DNA from 2 places in the Halobacillus sp. B23F22_1 genome. Region 1 is predicted to be linked to the other one. Evidence: riboswitches for the same ligand, from Rfam matches in the RefSeq annotation. Region 1 holds a riboswitch; the other holds the start of a gene.
What was found. Region 1 has a riboswitch for cyclic di-GMP ahead of ACGTNH_RS06500 (anti-repressor SinI family protein). Riboswitches for the same ligand answer to the same signal wherever they lie in the genome.

Region 1 (10,414 bases):
CTGGCTTTATTAGCTAAGTTCTTATTTCCTCAATTCGCAGCAATAGGAACTTTATATAGTGTGGCAGGCTATGAGGTATCTATCATCCAAATTCTAATCGCCAGTTTCGTACTCATCTTATTTGCCTTTTTAAATATTCGAGGAACAAGTTTTTCTGGAAAGACGCAATTTATTTTCAGTATTATTCTTATATTAGGCATTCTAATGCTTGCTGTAAGTGCTATATTTGCTGAAGGGCCGAGTGTCAAAAATATAACACCTGCTTTTGAACCCTCTCAACCAGCGCTTGCCTCCATTCTTGCAATTTTAGCAGTTGCACCTTTTGCTTATGTAGGATTTGATAATATTCCCCAGGCGGCGGAAGAATTCCAATTTGAATCAAGAAAAGCATTTGGATTGATTATTTGGTCATTGATCGCAGCGGGGCTTGCTTATTCCTTTATGATTATTATTACCGCAAGTACGATGCCATGGCAGGAACTCTTAACCCAGATCAACGAGCAAAATTCGGTCTGGGGAACAGGCGATGCCATAGAGAGTTATATGGGACGTGCAGGTGTATTTATTATTGCTCTTGCCATTTGCATGGGAATCTTCACTGGACTCAATGGATTTTACCTTTCAGCCAGCCGGCTTACTTTCGCTATGGGGCGCGCCAGAATTTTACCCAACGCTTTCAGGGCATTACACCGTAAATACCATACCCCTTATGTAGGGATTCTATTTACTATGGCAGTTTGTTTAATTGCTCCGTGGTTTGGCCGCGAGGCGTTACTTTGGGTAGTCGATATGTCATCAACAGGAGTTGCGATTGCTTACTTTTTCTGTACAGCTACTGCGTATAAAATTTTCAAATGGTCGGAACAAAGTAAAACAATGAATAACGCAAGCATCGTGGCGCCCGGAAAGAAACTATTATCTTTATTAGGGATGATCAGCTCCATCATTTTCTTAGTTCTGCTATTAATTCCCGGCTCACCTGCAGCACTAGGAAAAGAATCTTTAATTGCTTTAGGGATATGGGCCTTGTTAGGAATATTATTCTATATCTTTAATTCGCACCGTTACAACAAATTAACGGACAAAGAGTTGAACTACCTGATTTTGGGTAAAGAAAAGATTTAGGATAAGAAATCCAGACTTGGGAAAAGTTGAATAAGTATAAAATAATCCGAACGATTCAAAAGAATCAGTTCGGATTATTTATTACGAGACTTCACACCAACGCTCCGTCAAAATACTTGGCTTTCCCTGGGCACGGCCTCAGCTTCCCCGGAAAGCAAAGTGCGGGATCTTCGACTCTCTCTTCTACCACAGGAGGCTGCGTATTTTGAATACGCTCATGTTCTGCGTTTATCCGGATGTTCGTTTTATTAACAACCCTGCTTACATATTCTTTCAATTACTCAAATTCTTTTACTTCAAGTTCATCAGTTTCAAACATTGCCATCGGCGTGCCGGAAGTGATCACCCACGACTTTTCTTCCTCCTCAAAAGCGAATTCGTAGTTCCAGGAATAAGTATTTTCGTTACTAAGCATATGATCTGGATCGTCACCTTCCAAATAATAACCTGCATCAAGTACAAAGGAAACAATGATGGAAGAAGTAAATAAATCTGAAGTTTCATCTCGTTCCAATTCCAAGCTCCCTATGTCATAGGTGATGGATTTTATTTCTCCTGAAAAGTTCTTTCCTAATTCATCCATTTCTTGAATATTAGCTTCTGTATCCTGCAGGTACGAGTCATTCTTCATCACTTGAAACGCATTGATGTCTTTATCTTCATATGCTTCAACATATTCATTCACATGATTTTCAACTGCCGTTTTTATGTCATCCTCTAACCTTTTTTCTAAAGAAGCTTGGAGAACTTCCGGTGATAATTCTTCAAATTCTATTTCTATTGGATTATCTTTATTTTCATATGTATTAACTGACATAATGTGATCATATCGATCTCCCTTAACTTCAACCTCACCTTTTACAACATGCTCTCCAGGAGTAACACCTTTTAACTCATATATACCTTCTGATAACTCTCCAACCTCATCACCATTTAAATATAAATTTACGTTCTCTTGAGATGTTTGAATATTAATTCCAGCTGGGTCAAGTTTTATTTTATATTGATCGAATAATAGCCATTTGGTTCCTAAACGATTAACATGCATGTTCTGTGATTCATCTTCTTCCGCTCCATCAGCTGATGCTCTTAAGTAACCTATTAAAGCGAGGAACTCACCAGGGCTTTCTTTAAAATAATGAATCATATGTTCAGCTTGTGACTTGTTGAACCCAGTTGACGTGTGTTCAAATGATATAAGTTGGACAAGCCGCTCAGCATCACTGTTTTTTACAGCTTTCTCAAATTCTTGTACCGTATGCTTTGCTGAAGTTACTTTATTTAAATAGGCCCATCCTGTAGCTGCAAATCCTAGTAATAAGAGCACAGTTATAATAGACGCAAAGATTTTTCTCCAATTTCTCTTTTTATGGGAATTTTGTTCATCTTGATATTCTTCGTAATATCGGCTGGCATTTAACCATTCATCACTTCGAGCAAAATCTGCCGGCTGCTTAACGTTTTGGTTTGACTGACAATCATTACAATATCTTTGTGAACGAACAGTGTTATTCCCACATGATTGACATTCCCCCATGAAAATCTTCCCCCTTTTTTCTACAAAAACTACTTATATTCTACCATATTTAACAATATTTCTATTCATATTTTTCCAATCTTCTCAATAAAAAGAGACATAAAAAAGCTTCTCAAATTTTGAGAAGCTCAAACTCTTACCTTATAATTAATATTTCTAGTGAGGGATAAAAATTGATGGACTTCTTCTTTTGTTAGTCCTTGCCTCTTGGCTTCTTTCATAAGGGCTACCCATTCCGCGTCCAGCTTCTTATCATCATTTAGCTTTTTCAATGAATGATCCCCTCCACCATTCACCTTAGACGACCCGGCGGTCCTAACCTGTAGTGGTCTTAGACCCGTAGTTTTGCGTCCTTATTTTTCAATAAGTTTGCCTTTTTACAAGGAGAAGTTGTTATAAACATCATTATAATACTCTAATTTTATTTTAACAATAGTTTTGTCAGAAAATTATGACAAAACACGATAATTTTCATGGGCTACAACTGTACGATCATATTCAAAATCTATTTCATCTAAGTTATCCATAATCGTAAGGTCAACAATGACGGATCTTTGACACTGACTCGGGATAACTTTACCTTTAAACATCGTTTCATTTCTTTCAAATTCTATAATGTTTCCTGGACTAGCTACCTTTGTATCTGGTGTAAACACAATAATGACCCCTTTCAACATATACAATTTAAAATAAAGGATAATGGAATTTTCTAGAGAAGGCAAGTAATTTCCAGTGATTTTCATAGAAAATTTTGATTATTTAAGGTGAAATTGTGTCCGCTTTCATAATCAGCACAAAAAATGTGGGTGCAGCTCCCCCGCCTCATCCCAGCAAAACCAGCCTGCTGCCCTCCCCTTTTTCTCATCTTAAATGACCAGCCACCCATCTATAATATGAAATATTTCTCTTCCCTTAGAGCGGAAGGTGCTACATTTTATGTTCGTTATCATAAGAATTTACGATACCTGACATGTTAAGAGCTAACTGTCGATCGCTGCCTCACCGGCTTACTATTCTCCCCTACTAACTTTTATTCGAGCAAGGTCCCTTAGTATTCCTACTTCTTTTTTGTAAAGTATCTTTTTGGAGAATTAAAAAAAACAGAGCGATATCCGCTCTGTTCTTATCCGTTTCCGTAATAATAATAATAATTGCTATTTTTCTTTTCTCTATCGTTTAGTACAACGCCGAGTAAATTAGCTCTGGATTGTTCAAGTAACTCTTTTGCACGCTCCGCTGCAGAAAATTCAGTCTGCCCACTTCTGATAACCAACATAACACCATCTACATCACTAGCTAAAACCTGGGAATCAGAAACGGCTAACACAGGAGGCGTATCAAAGATAACAAGATCGTAATTTTGTCTTGCTTCCAGCATTAACTTATTCATTGCTTTGGATCCTAATAATTCGGATGGGTTTGGCGGAATAGGACCGCTTGTCAATACTTCCAAATTGTCAACACCTGTATGTTGAATGATTTCTTTTAGCCCTTCTCTGCCGACAAGAAAATTACTTAATCCTCTAGTATTCGTTAATCGAAACGTATGGTGGACAGTTGGTTTTCTCAAATCAGCATCAACTAGCAGGACCTTTTTCCCTTGTTGTGCAAAAACAGCAGCCATGTTAGCAGAGGTCATAGACTTCCCTTCGGACGGCCCAGAAGAAGTAATCAAAAGAGATTGCAGCTCATGATCGACAGAGGCAAACTGTAAATTAGCTCTAATTGTACGATATTGTTCAGCTATTGGTGATTTAGGATTGTCGTTTGCAATTATTTTTCTCGCTTTCAAAGCAGCTTGTTTCATTCTTGATTTACGTACCAACAGATTCACCTCTTACTTTCGATGCACGACTCGGTTGTCTATTCATCGTTTCAGGCCCCAAGTCTTCTTCTGAAATTGTAGAAATTACTCCCATCAAAGGAACACCAAGTGTTTTTTCAACATCTTGCTCAGTTTTAATTGTGTTATCCAGATATTCAAGTAAGAATGCTAAACCTACTCCTACCATTAAGCCGACAACAATCGCAATGGCAATGTTTAGTAATGGTTTAGGGCTTACTGGGGAAGCGTCTACTCTTTCAACTGCTGGAGATAAGATATTAACATTATCGACGTTCATTAATGATGGAATTTCTTGTTGAAAAGTTTCTACCGTACCGTTTGCGATTTCTACGGCCATAGACTGGCTTTCATCTGTAACCGTAACGTTTACCACTTGAGATTCTTCCGCACTTGATACTTGAATCTTATTACTTAACTGTTCTGCGGATAGTTGTAGATTCAATGAATCTATTACCTCGTCTAATATCGCTGGGCTCTTAATAATTACATTGTATGTACTAATCAATTCTACATTGGTACGAATATCATTGACATCATAGGCTGAATCTTGGTCCATAGCCTCTGATTGATTTACAATAAATTCCGATGATGCTTCGTAAGTAGGTGTTAAAATAAAAAATGTTACAATTGCACTAATAATTGCAGCGCCAGCTGTCACTGCAAGAATCATCCAAATTCTCTTTTTTAAAACTTCAAAAATTTCTCTGAGAGAAATAGTCTCTTCCATGCATGTACCCCCAACTATGTAAAATATTCAAAAAGATAACAACATTATATCACAAACTGTTTTATTTTGTAGGTTCAAACAAAATTTTCCCAATAAAAATACAAAGAGTGAGAATTTTCGACATTACATGACTCACTCTTTGCTGCGGGGTGATACCAATCGATTTAACAACGGGCGATATTTCTCACCCGCAATTTGCGATATTTCAACCATGATTTCGGTACTGAAAATGAGGATCGTTACCACCATTAAGGAATTAAGAAGGGTAGCCTGTGAAAAAAGTACGGCCGCTAAACTAAATAGCGCACTAAGGGTGTAAATCATAATAACCGTCTGCGGATGACTGCATCCCAGCTTTAATAAATTATGGTGTAAGTGAGCAAAGTCGGCTTTCATAATCGGCTGATCGTGCAGCATTCGGCGAACAATGGTAATTATGGTATCAGAGATTGGTACTCCAAGTATAAGAATTGGAATAATAAATGAAAATAACGTTACATTTTTAAATCCGAGCAGGGAAAGTACACTGATCATAAAGCCTAAAAACATAGCTCCTGTATCTCCCATAAAGATTTTAGCGGGGTAAAAATTAAAAACTAAAAATCCCAATGCAGCTCCTAATACGATTAACCCCATATACATCACAAATTCATTGCCAATCATAATAGCCATACTCGTGATCGTTAATAAAGCAATCGAAGAGATGCCTGCCGCAAGCCCGTCCAATCCGTCCACTAAATTAATCGCATTTGTAATTCCAATGATCCAGAATAACGTAATAGGAATACTTAAAAATCCAAATTCAATAGGAGAGCCAAAAGGGAGGTTTATAAATTCAATCTTCACTCCGCTGGCAATGACAACAAGCGCTGCAAGAGATTGTCCGCCCAGCTTGTACAATGGAGGAAGACTAAAGATATCATCTAAAAATCCAGTAATTGCAATAATGACTCCACCTATAAGGAGGGGGTACAAATAGGGGTGATAAGGAGTAAAATAAACCATCCCAAATATAACACTTACAAAAATAGCTAAGCCGCCCAGCCTTGGCATTTGTTTAGTATGAACCTTTCGATGGTCAGGTTGGTCTGTAGCTCCTATATAAACTGCAAATTTGATAATCAATGGAGTAAGTGCAACCGCCAGTAAAAAACAAAAAAGAAGCGCTTGAAGTTCCATAGTGCACCTCCTTTCTGTTAACTCTATGGTGTAGGGACAAGCTGCACTATACGTGTGATTCGACTTCTATAGGTGATTTATACATAATGTCATAAATTTTAGTTACTTGTTGGGCAAGGTGATTGGAAGAGTACCGACTTCGTGCAAAATGGTAAAAGCGGTCTCCCATTACTTGACGTTCGTCTTTGTTTTTCTCATAAGCTAAATGTAAAGTGGTAGTAAGTTCCTCACACTCCGTCACCCACCCGTATTTATTAGAAGGAACAAGTTGAGGAACACCGCCTACATTTGTAGTAATAACAGGAACTCGTGCTCTCGCAGATTCTAATAAAACTAGAGGAAAACTTTCACTTTTAGAAGTAAGTAACGTAACATCCATCAAGGGTAAAATCGAAGAAACATCTTCTCTATGACCGAAAAAATGAACATGACGGTCAAGATTACTGTCTGAACATAAGCGTTTTAACTCCCGTTCTCTTGATCCGTTTCCAATCAAAACTAAATGGGAATTAGGATTCTTTTTATTCAACTCTGCAAACGCTTGAATGGCAAGCTCGTGCTGCTTCACCGGTTCTAACCTGGCAACCATCCCAATGAGGAAGTCAGAATCTGCAAATCCAAAGTCCTCTCTAAAGCTATTTTGATTAGGAAGTACGTTGAAATCAATCCCATTATAAATGGTCGAGATTTTCTCCTTAGCTACCCCGATATTATGCAGCAGATTTTTAAAGCTTTCCGATATAGCCATGCAATGATCAGCTTGTCGAATAGCACATTTATGAAGCTTTGCAAACATACTGCCTTTAACACCATGCCCCATAAAATCATCATCGGGATTACTATGAAGAGTAAGAATCCATGGAATGGATAAGGAAGTCTTTAATATGTTCATTAATACATTAGCACGTGGACCGTGGGTATGCACCATATCAATGTTTTCATTCTCAATGTAACGCTTGATATGAAATAAAACGGATAAATCATAAGGGAAACTCTGTTTGAAATTTACTGTGTCAATTGATAGTTCACGCGCCTTATGAAACATTTCGCCATCTTCCAATACACCTAAAACGACTTCGTCATGATCCAGCATATTTAATAAAGAAAGAATGTGACTCATTCCGCCGCCCGTTTCATTACCTGCGTTTAAATGAAGAATTTTCACTTGAAGATCCCCTCATTTCTACCGTTGTTGCTTTTAGACTGCTACTTTTTTAATAAAATATGCCAAATGAATCTTGGCAATTGTAGCATTCGTTTCCAGCGACTCGGTTGTTTTATTAATCGATAAAGCCATTCCACATTAAGTTTCCGCCAAAATTCTGGTGCCCGCTTCACGTGTCCTGCCCATCCGTCAAAGCTTCCGCCTACTCCCATAAATAATCCATGAGAAAATTCATTACGAAATTGATGTATCCACTTTTCTTGATTAGGAAATCCTAATCCTACAAATACGATATCCGGCTCTGCTTCCTTTACATTATTAACAACATTTGCATCTTTTAAATCAAAATAACCATGATGTTGACCTGCTACAATGAGTTTTGGAAATTTTTGCTTGATTTGATTTACCGCCTCATAGAGCACAGCTTCTTTTGCACCGAGGAAGTAGCATCGTAATTGGTCACGATTCGCTTTTTTCAACAGATCTTCCATAACATCAAAGCCGGCGATACGCTCGGGGAGTGGTTTCTTCATAAGCTTAGAACCAATCACAACTCCTATGCCATCGGCAATGACATAATCGGCTTCACGTAATATATTGCTGTACTCAAGATCACGCTCGGCTTCCATAACAATTTCAGGATTTGCGGTTACTAAAAAAATGTTCCTTTGTTCCTTTAGGGCAGGATATAAATGCTGTGTTAGTAATTCGTAATGAGTTGTGTTAAAAAAAGGAATTCCTTTAATTTCAACATACGCTTCATTTGTTCTCATCTCAAGACACCTTCCTATTATTTTACAAAGATTAAAAATATATTAATAAAGTCCTTACATGAAAGGGATGGTTTATATAGGTAAATTAGGAGTATGATATAAGGAAGGCAACATTTTATCAGGAGTGGTTCAATGAACGACTTTAAATATTGGCTGTTCACCTTACATATATTACTCATTGCATTCGGACTCATCTTACCTTCTGAGCTGTTCGGATATATCATTACCATCATTATTGTAGGCTTTACTATTTTTTACTCGAAAAATGGGCTGCTGCTGTTATTTGTTATCTTTCCTGTCCGTCCTTTTTTAGTTGAAATAAACGGCGGATATATTCTTTTAGCTGACCTTATTCTTCTAACAGCTGTATGCATAGCAGTCTATCAACGGTCTCAGCCTATTTCATATTGGATCAAAGAATATAAATGGGCCGGGCTTTTTCTTTCTATCTTAATAGTCGGCTTATTATCGGGACTTCATACAGGCATATCTGTCCCCGCCGGCCTGTTTCAAATTCGAGCTTTACTAATTACGTTTTTGGTCATTATTTTTGTAAAAGAATCTCATTGGCAGCGAACAGAACTAGACAGAATAATCGGCATATCTATTGCGACAGCCCTATTCGTATGCGTTCATGGCTGGGTGGAAAAAATAAGCTCACGTCACTGGCTTTTGCCAGCTGAATGGCGGGACTGGAATCTCGCATCAGCAAATGAAATGCGCATATATGGCTTACTTGCTAATCCGAATGTGCTTGCTACTTATTTGCTCATTGTATTTTTCAGTACCTTTTTATTAAAAAATACTAATTCAAGAAATAAACCTTTAATGATCATTCGAATTTTATTAGCCGGTACCTCCTTACTCACTTATTCTAGAGGAACATTGCTGGCATTCGCAGCTGGGGCTGTCGTTTTTATTATACTTAGAAAAGCGTGGAAGCAAGTACTGCCTTTATTTCTATATGCTGTCGTCAGTTTTTCTCTCATCTATTACCCAATGGATCGCGTATCAGAAATGATCGACGAATCAGGATATTTTAACACAACGGAGGAAGAAAGACCTCCTGATCAAGTTCAAGAAGAACCAGCTTCTCCTATTATAAAAGAAAATAATGTGCTGATCGAAAGGTTTAAAGAAATGTTCTCGGATCAGACCATTCAAGCAAGTGCTGAATGGGGAAGAATTTATGTCGTTTTAAAAGGTCTTGAAATATTTCAAGACTACCCTTTGACTGGAAGCGGCTTTGCCACTTATGGAGATGCCGCGTCCCAAAGCTATTCCTCCCCTATTTACGAGAGGTACGGCATTCCTAATAACCTATACACCGACAATCAATACATCTCTCTATTAGTAAGTACAGGGATAATTGGAACGCTTCTTTTTCTCACTCTTTGCTTTTTGATGATTAAAAGAGTATGGCAGTTAAAAAATAACTTTTGGCGAAGTATAAGTCTCAGTGCTATAGCCACTCTATTAGTATCTGGACTTTTTTACAATATTCTTGAAGATAAGACGTTCACCCTTTACTTCTATTTCATAATAGGTTACGTATTAAACAAAGAAAAATTGGAGAAGTATTATGAAATGGATTAAATTATTTGGAATGATAACCATCCTTTCCGGTATCGGTAAAATATTAGGTTTTTTTAGAGAAGCATTAATTGCTTCTCTCTTTGGAGCAAGTGAAACCGCAGATGTATTCTTTGTCGCTTATTTAATACCGACCATTTTATTTACTGCTTTAGGAACAGGGATTCAAGCGGGAATTATTCCTCTCTACATTCAAAAAAAACAAAGCACTCCTAATGAAGCGAACATGTTATTAAATAAACTGGCCACTCTGTTTTTACTTGTTTCCCTAAGTCTCACTGTTATAGCCATGGTGGCAGTCAAGCCACTAGTTTTCTTAATTGCTCCAGGGTTTAGTGCAGACCAATCAAGTTTAGCTGCCGGTCTTACTTTGATCATGATGCCATCGTTATTATTTATGACTGCGCAATCGTTCACACAGGGTATATTACATGCTAAAGAAACATTTGGTCCACCAGCCTTGGCCCCT
Region 2 (10,414 bases), 320 kb from region 1:
CAGCTGGGTATGTAGACTTTTTAGCGAAGCACATGGAGGAATTCCAGCAAGAGCTTGCCCCGGTTTAGGGGAGAGATTTATAATTTTTTTAACATGAGCTGTGCGATGAGCCGGGCAGCGAGTCCGAAAAACAGCGCTATAAGCCAAATGACTAAAAAGTAATCAGAGAGCATCATCCCAATTTGAAATCCAAAAACAAGCGCGACGCCTATTATAATTCCTAAAATAATACTTCGAGACCATTTCATAGCTACACCCCTGACAATTATGATAGCGATCTAATCACTATATTTCCTTAAAGGGATGAGTTAAACATTTCCATGGTGATAGTTAAGAAAGATACGGTATGATTTGCCCCATACTACAGAAGGAAAAATCCTTTTTTTGTCGAAAGTTGTCTATAGGAGGTGTTTTGATGAAAGAGATTGTGACGAATGTATCGTTAAGCAATGGCCATGTGATTAAAATGGTTCTTGAAAGAGAAAGCGTTGAAGCTGTGATTGAAGAGCTGTTAGAAAGCAGCGGCACATTTATTGAAGATGGAATTTCTTTTTCAAAAGGTCATGTCATTTCGGTGGAAGCCAGTGAGAAGCGATTGACTCGAACGCCTGCTGATGCAAAAAAATATGTACCTTGATCGGAAGCATCCCTTTAGGGGATGCTTTTTATTTATAAAATTCTCCATAGAACTAACAATGTCAGAATTATCGTTCAAAATGTCAGAAAAAGTGCGTTAAATGTCAGAAAAACCCCCTCAAATGTCTGAAAAATACAATCAAAAGTCAGAATTAGTCCACCTATACTATTTCGCCGCTACCATATTGACAATTTTCAGATATTATTTTAACTTAACATGTAAGCGCTTTACTAATAAGGAGATAAAACAACATGCCGTCATCTAAAGATGTAGCCAAACTAGCAGGAGTTTCACAGTCTACCGTTTCCAGAGTACTCAACACCCCTGAGAAAGTGGACAAGAGAAAATATGAAAAAGTAGTCCAGGCAATGAAAGAGCTGAATTATCGGCCGAATTCGATTGCCCGGTCGCTCGTCAAGAAACAAACGAAGTCAATTGCGCTGATCTCAGGACCCCTGCACAATCCATTTTTTGTGGAAACGACGACTTCGATCGTTAATTATTCGAAAAAACGAGGATATAACGTCAACGTTCATTTTGAAAACTTTGGAGATAATATGTCTGTTTACAAAGATGTGCTTGAACGTGAAGTGGACGGGATTATTTTATCATCGATTTTGTATGATGATCCGATTTTTCCTGAGCTGCAAAAGCAAAACATTCCATTTATGATGTTTAACCGTAAGCACCGTGAACCTGGCCATTATGTAGAAATGGATAATGTACAGGCAGGACGTATTGCCACAGAACATTTAATGGACTTCAATCATAAGAACATCATTTGTGTGAGCGGTCCCTCATCTATGACGACTTTTCAAGGCCGATTCGAAGGGTTCCGGCAGGTGATGGAGGAGAACGGGATTGAAGTTTCGGAGCATAATGCTCGTATAACCGATACGAGTGAAGGAGCGATTCGGGAAGTGATCAGGGAGATCCTGGCTGAAAAAGATCGTCCGACTGCTATTTTTGCAGCCACTGATTCGATTGCTATTTTTATATTGGACTATTTAATCCAAAAAGGGTATAGCGTACCGGAAGATATAAGTTTGATCGGAGTCGACAATATTGCTTTGAGCAGTCATCATTCGTTTCAGCTCACCACGGTTGGTATGATGGAAAATGAAAATCTTGGTCAGCTGGCGATTGAGCATTTAATAGAACTAATAGAATTGCCGGATGGTGAGTCTGTGCGGGAAACATACCCCGTGCAATTATATAGTCGATCGACAACCCGAGAAATTTAACTGTTATTTTGAATACGTATTCAAAAGGCTCGATCTATTCTTTCTGAGTGAAGTTACAGTGGGTAAGGGTTTATCTTAGTAACTGGCTAAGAATACGTAACCACATTATGTGAAGGAGGTGAATGTACCATGTATACGCTGCAAGATAAGGAAAGCATTCAATTACCAGATCAGTATACAGCGGTGTACTATCCATATAAGGTCTCTGAATGGGCCGTAGAGTATAAACCACTGCCATTTATGAAGAAGCGAAAAGAAAAAATGAGGGTGATCTCAAACTTATTCCATAAAGAAACAGGGCTGTTTGAATGGCCAGTCGATAAAATGGAAGCGTTGTCAACTAAAGTTGAAGATGTTTTTTTACCGGAGCAATACGAAGAGTCGGATCGCCACTATACGTCCCTGGATTTTATACGTAACCTCTATCTTCACAAACGAAAAGTGTGGTCGAATCCGGTTATTGATTGTTTGAATACGTATTCACTGTATGTAACATATGCGATTTTTCCAGAAATTCAAAAGGGACGTAAAGTCTATCAAATGGTAGAGCTTGCCACAGGTCAAAAGGTGAATCTGCACCACCATAAAAAAATCTATCAATACCTGCAATCGAAGGAGGTGATTACATGACATTCTTATATATCATGATTGCTGTCATTTTTGGAACATGGATAGGGATGGCTTTGGTGCTGTTTAAAACGGATTTTCTAAATAAATAAGGGGGGATTATGTTGAGTGTAGTCGTTTATTCTTGGATTTTTATGGCGATTTTTATTGGCATTATGCTTACGATGGGCTTTATCGGAATGAAAAAGACAAATACAGCTGAAGATTTTGCAACGGCCCGCTCAAGTTATGGACCCATAACGATTGCTCTTGTGATCAGTGCAGGGGTATCGAGTGGCTCTACATTCATGGGGATGCCCGGCTTAGCCTATGACTTAGGTACGCCGAGTTTATGGTATCCGTTGTTGTACCCAGTAGCTACTGTGATTGGTATGCTTTTTGTCGCGAAGACCATTAAGAAATATGGAGATGAATTCGGCACGCGAACGATTCCGGAATTTATCGGCGATCGATTTAAGAGTGAATTCTTAAGAATCGTCTTAACGATCATTTCCATTCTATTAATCTTCTACGTCGTTTCTCAGCTGGTCGCAGCTGCCACAATGTTTCAGATTATGATGGGGGTTGAATATCAGTGGGGCATTATCATTACTGGTGTTGTGCTGGCGATTTATGTATTTATGGGCGGCTCCCACTCTGATATTTTAACAGATTCGATCCAGGGATTCCTCATGTTGATTACATCCTTGGTAGTGGTCGCTGTCTTTGTGACAAGTGTTGGGGTGGAAGGCGGCTTTGGAGATATGATCTCAACGATAAAGGAAAGGAACCCTTCTGGTGGTTTTGATCAGCTGTTCCTTCCCGGTGACAATACGTATGGCTCACTTTGGCTGGTAGCCTTACTGTTTATCGCCCACCTTCCATTTGGTATTTTACCACATTTAGGCAACAAATTCTTAGCGGTAAAATCGAACAATGATATGAAAAAGCTAATTATGTACTGTACGATCTTCGCAACAATTTTACCGTTAATGGGGCTTGGCGGAATGCTCGGAATCGCTGTAATAGATCCAGGGATGGACATACGGCCTGACCAGGTCATTCCTGTACTCTTTCAGGAAATTTTTCCTCCATTTTTAGCAGCGTTTTTAGCGGTAACGGTTCTATCGGCTATTATGTCGACATCAGATGGTTTAATTGTTTCCTTAACTCAGTTACTTGCTAACGACCTATATCGCAAGTCGATTGTGCCAAGAACGAAAATTACAAAAGAAAAAGCGGAGAAAGTGGAACTCATCATCAGCCGTTACTCCACATTTGTCGTCATTCTCGTCGCTTCATTCATGGCGTGGAACCCTCCCGCATTTCTATCGATCTTTATGTGGATTGGAATCGGTGGAATTGTCTCCGCAACGGCTGGTCCATTAGTCGTCGGAGCATTATGGAATCGAGCAACGAAAGCTGGGGCGATCACATCGTTATTAGTCGGTACGCTTTCTTACTGGTATATTTACCTGCCAATCGGGATGGGAGTCAGCAACCCGTTTGCCGCAGCTGGTGCAGGGGTATTGCTAAGCATGATCACTATGATCGTATTTACGTTGATCGCTGGGAAAAAAGACTTGAATTCACAATCTAGTGAAAAAGTATCTATTTATTCGTAGAAAAGGAGAGTCATCACATGAATTCTTTTATTACGCCGCAGAACATCTATCACGGAGAAAATTCTATTGAACAGCTGAGAACGATTGTTCAAGATTTGAATGTAACCCACGCCTTTTTATTAACCGACCCCATGCTGAAAGAGCTGGAAGTCATCCAGCCGATCGAACACATTTTAGAAGACGAGGGCATTCGATACGATTTATCGACAAATGTAGTCCCTGAACCTCCTTTAGCTGTAGGAAACGAAGTTGTGCAGGAAATACGAGAAAAGAAACCCGATCTTGTTATCGGTGTTGGCGGAGGAAGTGCGCTGGATCTTTCCAAAGCGTCCGCCGTGCTGGCAGACCACGAGGGAACCGTTGAGGATTATTTAAATCTCACGGGCACGAAGCAGCTTCAATCACCCGGCATTCCAACCGTCCTCATCCCTACCACCGCCGGGACCGGAGCTGAAATTACGGATATCGCCGTTTTTTCGCTGGAGGATACGAAAGATGTGATTACTCATAAGTATTTGTTAGCGAATTACGCCATCGTCGATCCTCAACTGACCTATACACTGCCGCCAAAAGTAACAGCGGCGAGCGGTGTCGATGCGCTGACTCATGCCATAGAAGCTTTTACATCTGTAAACGCCACCCCATTAACCGATACACTCGCATTTGATGCGATGAAGCGAATCGTCAACAACTTAAGAAGTGCCGTTTGGAATCCGAAGGCTTATCATGCAAGAAAAGAAATGTCTCTCGGCAGTTTAATTGCCGGCCTTAGCTTTTATAATGCAGGAGTCGCCGGTGTCCATGGTTTAGCTTATCCGCTTGGCGGGTTATTTAAAATCCCTCATGGTGAAGCAAATGCCGTGTTGTTACCTTACGTTTACCACCGTATTTGGCCGTCATGCTTAGATAAAATGTACGAGCTGGGTGAAATTTTCTCTATTTCTTACGAAGGGAAAGATAAAAGGCAGGTGGCTCTGGAGGTCGTGCAGGCTCTTCACGAACTCGTAAAAGACGTCGGGCTGCCAACGTCGATCTTGGAATACAAGATTACATTAAACGATATTGATCAGTTAACGACTAATGGAATGAAGCAGACACGCTTACTGACAAGAAGTCCTATGCCTTTTGATGAAAAAAGCATCCGTGAAGTCTATCAACATGCTTTTGCCGGATGGGAATCGAAATAACGGAGGAGGAGAATTATTATGAAGGAATTAAATCTTTTAAACTATGTTGCAGGAAAATGGGTAGGAGAGAACGCAGAAACTTTTGATATTACGAATCCGGCTACAAATGAAGTAGTCGGAACGATACCGAATGGGACAAAGGAAGACGTGGAGGCCGCGATTGAAGCGGCACAGGCTGCATTTGAAGAATGGAAGGTATTATCAGCAGAAGAACGCTCGGATTATTTAGAAAAATTTTATCAGCGGGTAATTGAACGACAAGAAGAAATTGCCCGTATTCTTACGCTTGAAAATGGCAAGCCGCTAAAGGAAGCAAGAGGAGAAGTGTTGTATGCTGCTTCCTTTATTAAATGGTACGCCGAAGAAGGAAAACGAGTGTACGGACGAACGATTCCATCTAAAGGTCCTGGCCAGAGGATTCAAGTGTTAAAACAACCCGTCGGCGTCGTTGCGGCGATTACGCCATGGAATTTTCCAGCAGCGATGATTACTCGAAAACTGGCGCCAGCGTTAGCTGCAGGCTGCACGTTCATTGTGAAGCCGCCAAAAGAAACGCCATTAACGGCTGCTAAATTAATGGAATGCGCCGAAGAAGCGGGTATTCCCAAAGGTGTCGTAAATATGGTTGTTACACCAAACGAGGCTTTCAGCGAAACCATTCAGCAAAGTGAAGTCGTTCGCAAGCTTACTTTCACAGGTTCAACGGAAGTTGGAAAATTATTAATGAAACAAAGTGCTGATCAAATGAAAAACATTTCCCTGGAATTAGGGGGACAAGCCCCGCTCATCGTGTTAGATGACGCCGATGTAGAAGCAGCTGTCGAAGGTACGATCGCTTCAAAATTTAGAAATGCCGGCCAAACGTGTATATGCGCGAACCGGATTTATGTCCAGGAAGGCATTTATGATCCATTTGTCAGTCTGTTGAAAGAAAAAATAGAGAAGCTCAAGGTAGGAAACGGTTTGGAAGAAGACGTCGATATCGGACCGCTCATTAACAAAAAAGGCTACGAGAAAGTCGTAAGACACGTTGAGGATGCTAAAGAAAAAGGAGCGGACATTGTCGTAGGCGGCCAAGGTCAATATGAAGTTCCCTTTTACGAACCGACTCTAATTCTTGGGACAAACGAAAACATGCTATGCATGACGGAAGAAACCTTTGGTCCCGTTGTCCCCGTTCAAAAAGTCGAGACCGAAGAAGAAGCAGTCCGGCTGGCTAATAATACGCCGTTTGGACTGGCTGCTTATTATTTTACGGAAAATATGAACCGCGGTACAAAGATGGGCGAAGCATTAGACTATGGAATTATCGGCTGGAATCATGGTGCGCCGTCCGCTGCGCAGGCCCCTTTTGGCGGAATGAAGCAAAGTGGATTAGGAAGAGAAGGTGGAGCGGAAGGAATCGAAGCGTTTCTTGAAACAAAATATCTTTCAATTGGCATTAACTCCTAAGTCATTCTGAACAATTTGAGTGAAAATAACACTTGTCGTCATCCTTATCTTTCATGGGATAAGGGTGACTTTTTCTTTCCCGAAAAAATGGTATACGATAGACAACAAAAGGGTAATCTTCTAGGTCGAATAGCATTCGTATTCACCAGAAAGGCTGAACGAACGAATTGAAGATTGTGATGTTTTCATGCTTTAGAATCAAATCGTATCAATTAGTTATGGATTGACTATTAAAGGGGTATATTGACACCATTGGGGGTGTCAGAATTACGATCAAGCAATTAGAAGCAAGAATTGAACAACTACGACTGGAAATGTACAAAGAGTTTCAAAAAAATCCTCAAAGCCCCCAAGTGGTTGAAATTTCGCAATCCCTGGATAAGCTCTTAAACGAGTATAACCGTCTCACAAAGAAGTAATTTCGAATTGCTCCTCTCGTCTAGGTGGATTGTGAGTGGAAAGTCACCTGACTTATATAGAAAACAGCATGAATGAAGGGTGGTTTTCCATTTTTTTATAACTTTTATTCCAGCTCTTTTGAATATAAATAACTGTAATCTATATTTCTGCGTTGAAGTTCCTTAATGATTAAATTTAAAAAATCATTAGACACGTTGATTTTTAGAGCGGCACAATACGTGCGTATTAGAACATCATCCGGGAGTTCGATGATTTTGTCTCTACTCATATATGCCATAGCTGGTTCTTCTCTCCTTTTTAAGGAGCCGGTTGCACTACTTGTTCATTATAATTCAAGTGCCCACATACGAATTATAAGTCATCACATTCTCGTGTTAAATATTTCGTTAAACTATCTACATTATACTCTATATAAAAAGAAAAATATAAACATTATATATTTAACGTCCAATAAAAAAACAGATCATGTAGAAAGAAATTCAAAGGAGAAAAGGAGGATTTATTTAATAGATAGTTTAATAAAAAAATAGGTTGGTAACTAGTAATCAAAGAAGAACCCATGAAAGGAGAAAGGGGTATGCCAAAACTTACAGAAGGAAAAAATTATCTGGATTTAAAGGCGGGGCGCTTTCGTGTTTTTTTCAGAAGAAGGTATAAGTTTATTTCTCTTTTTAACGATGTCCTTGTAGGTGTCTTTTTTATCACAGGTAGTTCGCTTAATTTCTTTTCAGGAACAGCATTGTATGGAAATGCATGTTACCTGCTCGGCAGCTTATTTCTCGGAACACGCCCGGTCCTTAAGTTTATTCATGACACGACTTTTAAAAATGAAATGAAAAAAACTATAGGAAAAGAAGGAGGGCCTTAAAGCTGATGCTGCTTCCCTTTTGACACAAAAAAGCAACGAAGAGAAATCTTCGCTGCTCTACTTGCTATTAATAGTATTCATCCGTTCGTAATCGGGCATTGGAAGGCAGGATGTGGGACGCTAGAAAGATATGAAATCCATACTCACCAACTGCCATAATTCCGGCTGAAATAAGTGACGCCAGGAAGGCAGAACCGTCTAACGAAAAGATCCATGCACTGCTTGCGAAAACGATTATAAAGGTCAATACAAAATCGGCGATCGTTGCTGTTAAGTTGTTCGTTCGGGGCAGGATGGTAAGGTCCCCGGCTGCATAAGAAACAGCCCCAAGCACGAGACTCAGTACCAATACCCTTAGAAAAGGAACGCCATAGCTTAAACTTAAAACGAGAGACAGCACACCTATCGTCATTATTCCTTTAACGATAAGCGCCTTCATATGGTTCATATTTTTCCCACCTTTACTTATTCATTTGCTGATTTAATTTCCGAAGATTGGAAGCTTTAAACGATTTCTTAAAAAATGAGGACTATGGTCTTTCTTACTTATCCCTTTTCTAGTTCGATAACCGTAGGCCGAAACGGGCATATTTATCCTGCCAGGTTTAAAAGGCTTTCAAGGCGGCAATTGCTAAAATATAGCAATTACTACATGAAGAAAGGTGGATGGACAATGAGCAAAGTAAAAGATGTGATGACTACTAACCTGACGACTTGTAAATCTTCGGATGATCTAGCTTCGTTAGCTAAGCAGATGAGAGATGAAGATGTGGGATTTGTTCCGATCGCCGAGGGAGATAAGTATGTAGGAGTTGTAACAGACCGGGATATTGTGGTAAAAGGATTAGCCAAAGGTTCAGCTGGTGAGATTAAAGCTTCGGATGTGATGACAGAGAAAATCATAACCGGTTATCCGGATATGGAGGTTGAAGAAGCTGCTCGTCTTATGCAGGAGCACCAAATCAAAAGACTTTTAATTGTAGAAAGTGATAAGATTAAAGGTGTTATTACTTTAGGTGACATTGGTTATCAGGGTATTGATGAAGCAGCCGCAGGAATTGTCCGGGAAGTCTCTAAAGGGAATGGAAACAACTAGTTATTAGAAAAAAGTTATTAAAGGTACGCTATCTGGCCATAGCGTACCTTTTTTATAGGAGGTAGCGGATATGTATGAACCAATCATAGAACAGACAGACCATAGAACCTTTCCATTACCCGATGGTCACTGGATCATGACTCAAAGGTGGCAGCACCTTTTATTTCTACATTTTCCTATAAAGAAAGAAACGGTAGAACCATACATTCCAGAAGATCTTTCGTTAGACACGTATGGCGGGGAAGCCTGGATTACCATCCTTCCATTTGAAGTTAGCGATATGCACATAAGGAAATTACCGCCTTTTCCATCTGTAAATACTTATTTAGAACTCAATGTAAGAACCTATGTAAAATGTAACGGAGTTTCTGGCCTTTATTTTTTCAGTTTAGATGCCAGTAAAGTCTTAGCGGTAACTGGCGCCCGAATGACAACGCTGCCTTATTATTACGCAAAAATGGAGATGCAGAAGCAAGACGGACGTTTTCAGTTTTCCAGCAAGCGAAAAGGAAAGACAGGAGCACTTCTTCAAGGGATATACCGACCTCACTCAGCTATCTATTACCCAAAAGATGAATCGCTTGAACAATGGCTGTTGGAAAGGTATTATGCCTGGAGCTCTCTTGGCAGTCTTCTTGTCGAAATCGGAATTCACCATACGAAATGGGAGGTTCAGGAGGCTCAAGCAGATATTCAAGCGTTTAACTTAATTCCTTTTCCTGTTAACGAGATGATAAAACCGCCGCTGCTTCATTACGTGAAATCCAAACGAGTATTATTCTGGCCGCTTAAGCTTTTGAAACAGGCAGAGACAAAAATAAAATAATCCGAACGATTCTGGAGAAATCAGTTCGGATTATTTATGTTAATGAGACTCCACACCGTCGCTCCGTCAAAACACTCCGCTTTCTGTGGGCACGACTTCAGCTTCCTCTTGCGCACCGGGTACCAGGTACCTAAATTCACACTTGGCACTTCGCTCTTTTACAGCTTTTCGGTACCTGGAACCTTTATGCTCTCTCGCTGCAATAGAGTTGCTCGATCGTTCGTTTTCTGACATCAACTTTACTTACCTTCCAATCTGCATTACTGTTTCATCCATTTCCATGCTTTTTCCTGTTCCCTATCTTCAAATACCTCTACTTGAATACCAGGTAGATACTTCCCAACTTTTGCAGGTGTTTTAATCCAGTCTTTGTTGCTGATCATTGCAAATTTATTAAACTGTTTCCAGCGTTTAGCATCCACTTTCATTCCTTTAAGAAGTCCCTGCTGCGTA

Region 2: it holds a riboswitch for cyclic di-GMP, as region 1 does, so the genes downstream of both, sda (sporulation histidine kinase inhibitor Sda) here and ACGTNH_RS06500 (anti-repressor SinI family protein) in region 1, are expected to answer to the same signal.

What each region holds. Positions count from the first base shown of each region.
Region 1 is NZ_JBIEKE010000001.1:1,280,576-1,290,989, reverse strand. It holds gene ACGTNH_RS06510 (APC family permease) at 1-1,125, shown strand, start outside; gene ACGTNH_RS06505 (YvbJ-related protein) at 1,403-2,662, opposite strand; gene ACGTNH_RS06500 (anti-repressor SinI family protein) at 2,791-2,934, opposite strand; cyclic di-GMP riboswitch class I at 2,960-3,046, opposite strand; gene ACGTNH_RS06495 (YkvS family protein) at 3,112-3,318, opposite strand; gene ACGTNH_RS06490 (CpsD/CapB family tyrosine-protein kinase) at 3,786-4,487, opposite strand; gene ACGTNH_RS06485 (YveK family protein) at 4,477-5,235, opposite strand; gene ACGTNH_RS06480 (glycosyltransferase family 4 protein) at 5,368-6,414, opposite strand; gene ACGTNH_RS06475 (glycosyltransferase family 4 protein) at 6,461-7,579, opposite strand; gene ACGTNH_RS06470 (WecB/TagA/CpsF family glycosyltransferase) at 7,621-8,352, opposite strand; gene ACGTNH_RS06465 (O-antigen ligase family protein) at 8,485-9,948, shown strand; gene murJ (murein biosynthesis integral membrane protein MurJ) at 9,935-10,414, shown strand, end outside.
Region 2 is NZ_JBIEKE010000001.1:962,670-973,083, forward strand. It holds gene ACGTNH_RS04970 (pyridoxal phosphate-dependent decarboxylase family protein) at 1-68, shown strand, start outside; gene ACGTNH_RS04975 (hypothetical protein) at 78-248, opposite strand; gene ACGTNH_RS04980 (hypothetical protein) at 416-637, shown strand; gene ACGTNH_RS04985 (LacI family DNA-binding transcriptional regulator) at 889-1,881, shown strand; gene ACGTNH_RS04990 (hypothetical protein) at 2,011-2,511, shown strand; gene ACGTNH_RS04995 (sodium:solute symporter family protein) at 2,610-4,112, shown strand; gene ACGTNH_RS05000 (iron-containing alcohol dehydrogenase) at 4,130-5,299, shown strand; gene ACGTNH_RS05005 (NAD-dependent succinate-semialdehyde dehydrogenase) at 5,318-6,751, shown strand; gene ACGTNH_RS05010 (Spo0E family sporulation regulatory protein-aspartic acid phosphatase) at 7,045-7,170, shown strand; gene sda (sporulation histidine kinase inhibitor Sda) at 7,275-7,448, opposite strand; cyclic di-GMP riboswitch class II at 7,466-7,550, opposite strand; gene ACGTNH_RS05020 (YrhK family protein) at 7,749-8,039, shown strand; gene ACGTNH_RS05025 (DUF2512 family protein) at 8,107-8,487, opposite strand; gene ACGTNH_RS05030 (CBS domain-containing protein) at 8,713-9,135, shown strand; gene ACGTNH_RS05035 (YqjF family protein) at 9,206-9,961, shown strand; gene ACGTNH_RS05040 (hypothetical protein) at 10,028-10,195, opposite strand; gene ACGTNH_RS05045 (SpoIIAA family protein) at 10,222-10,414, opposite strand, start outside.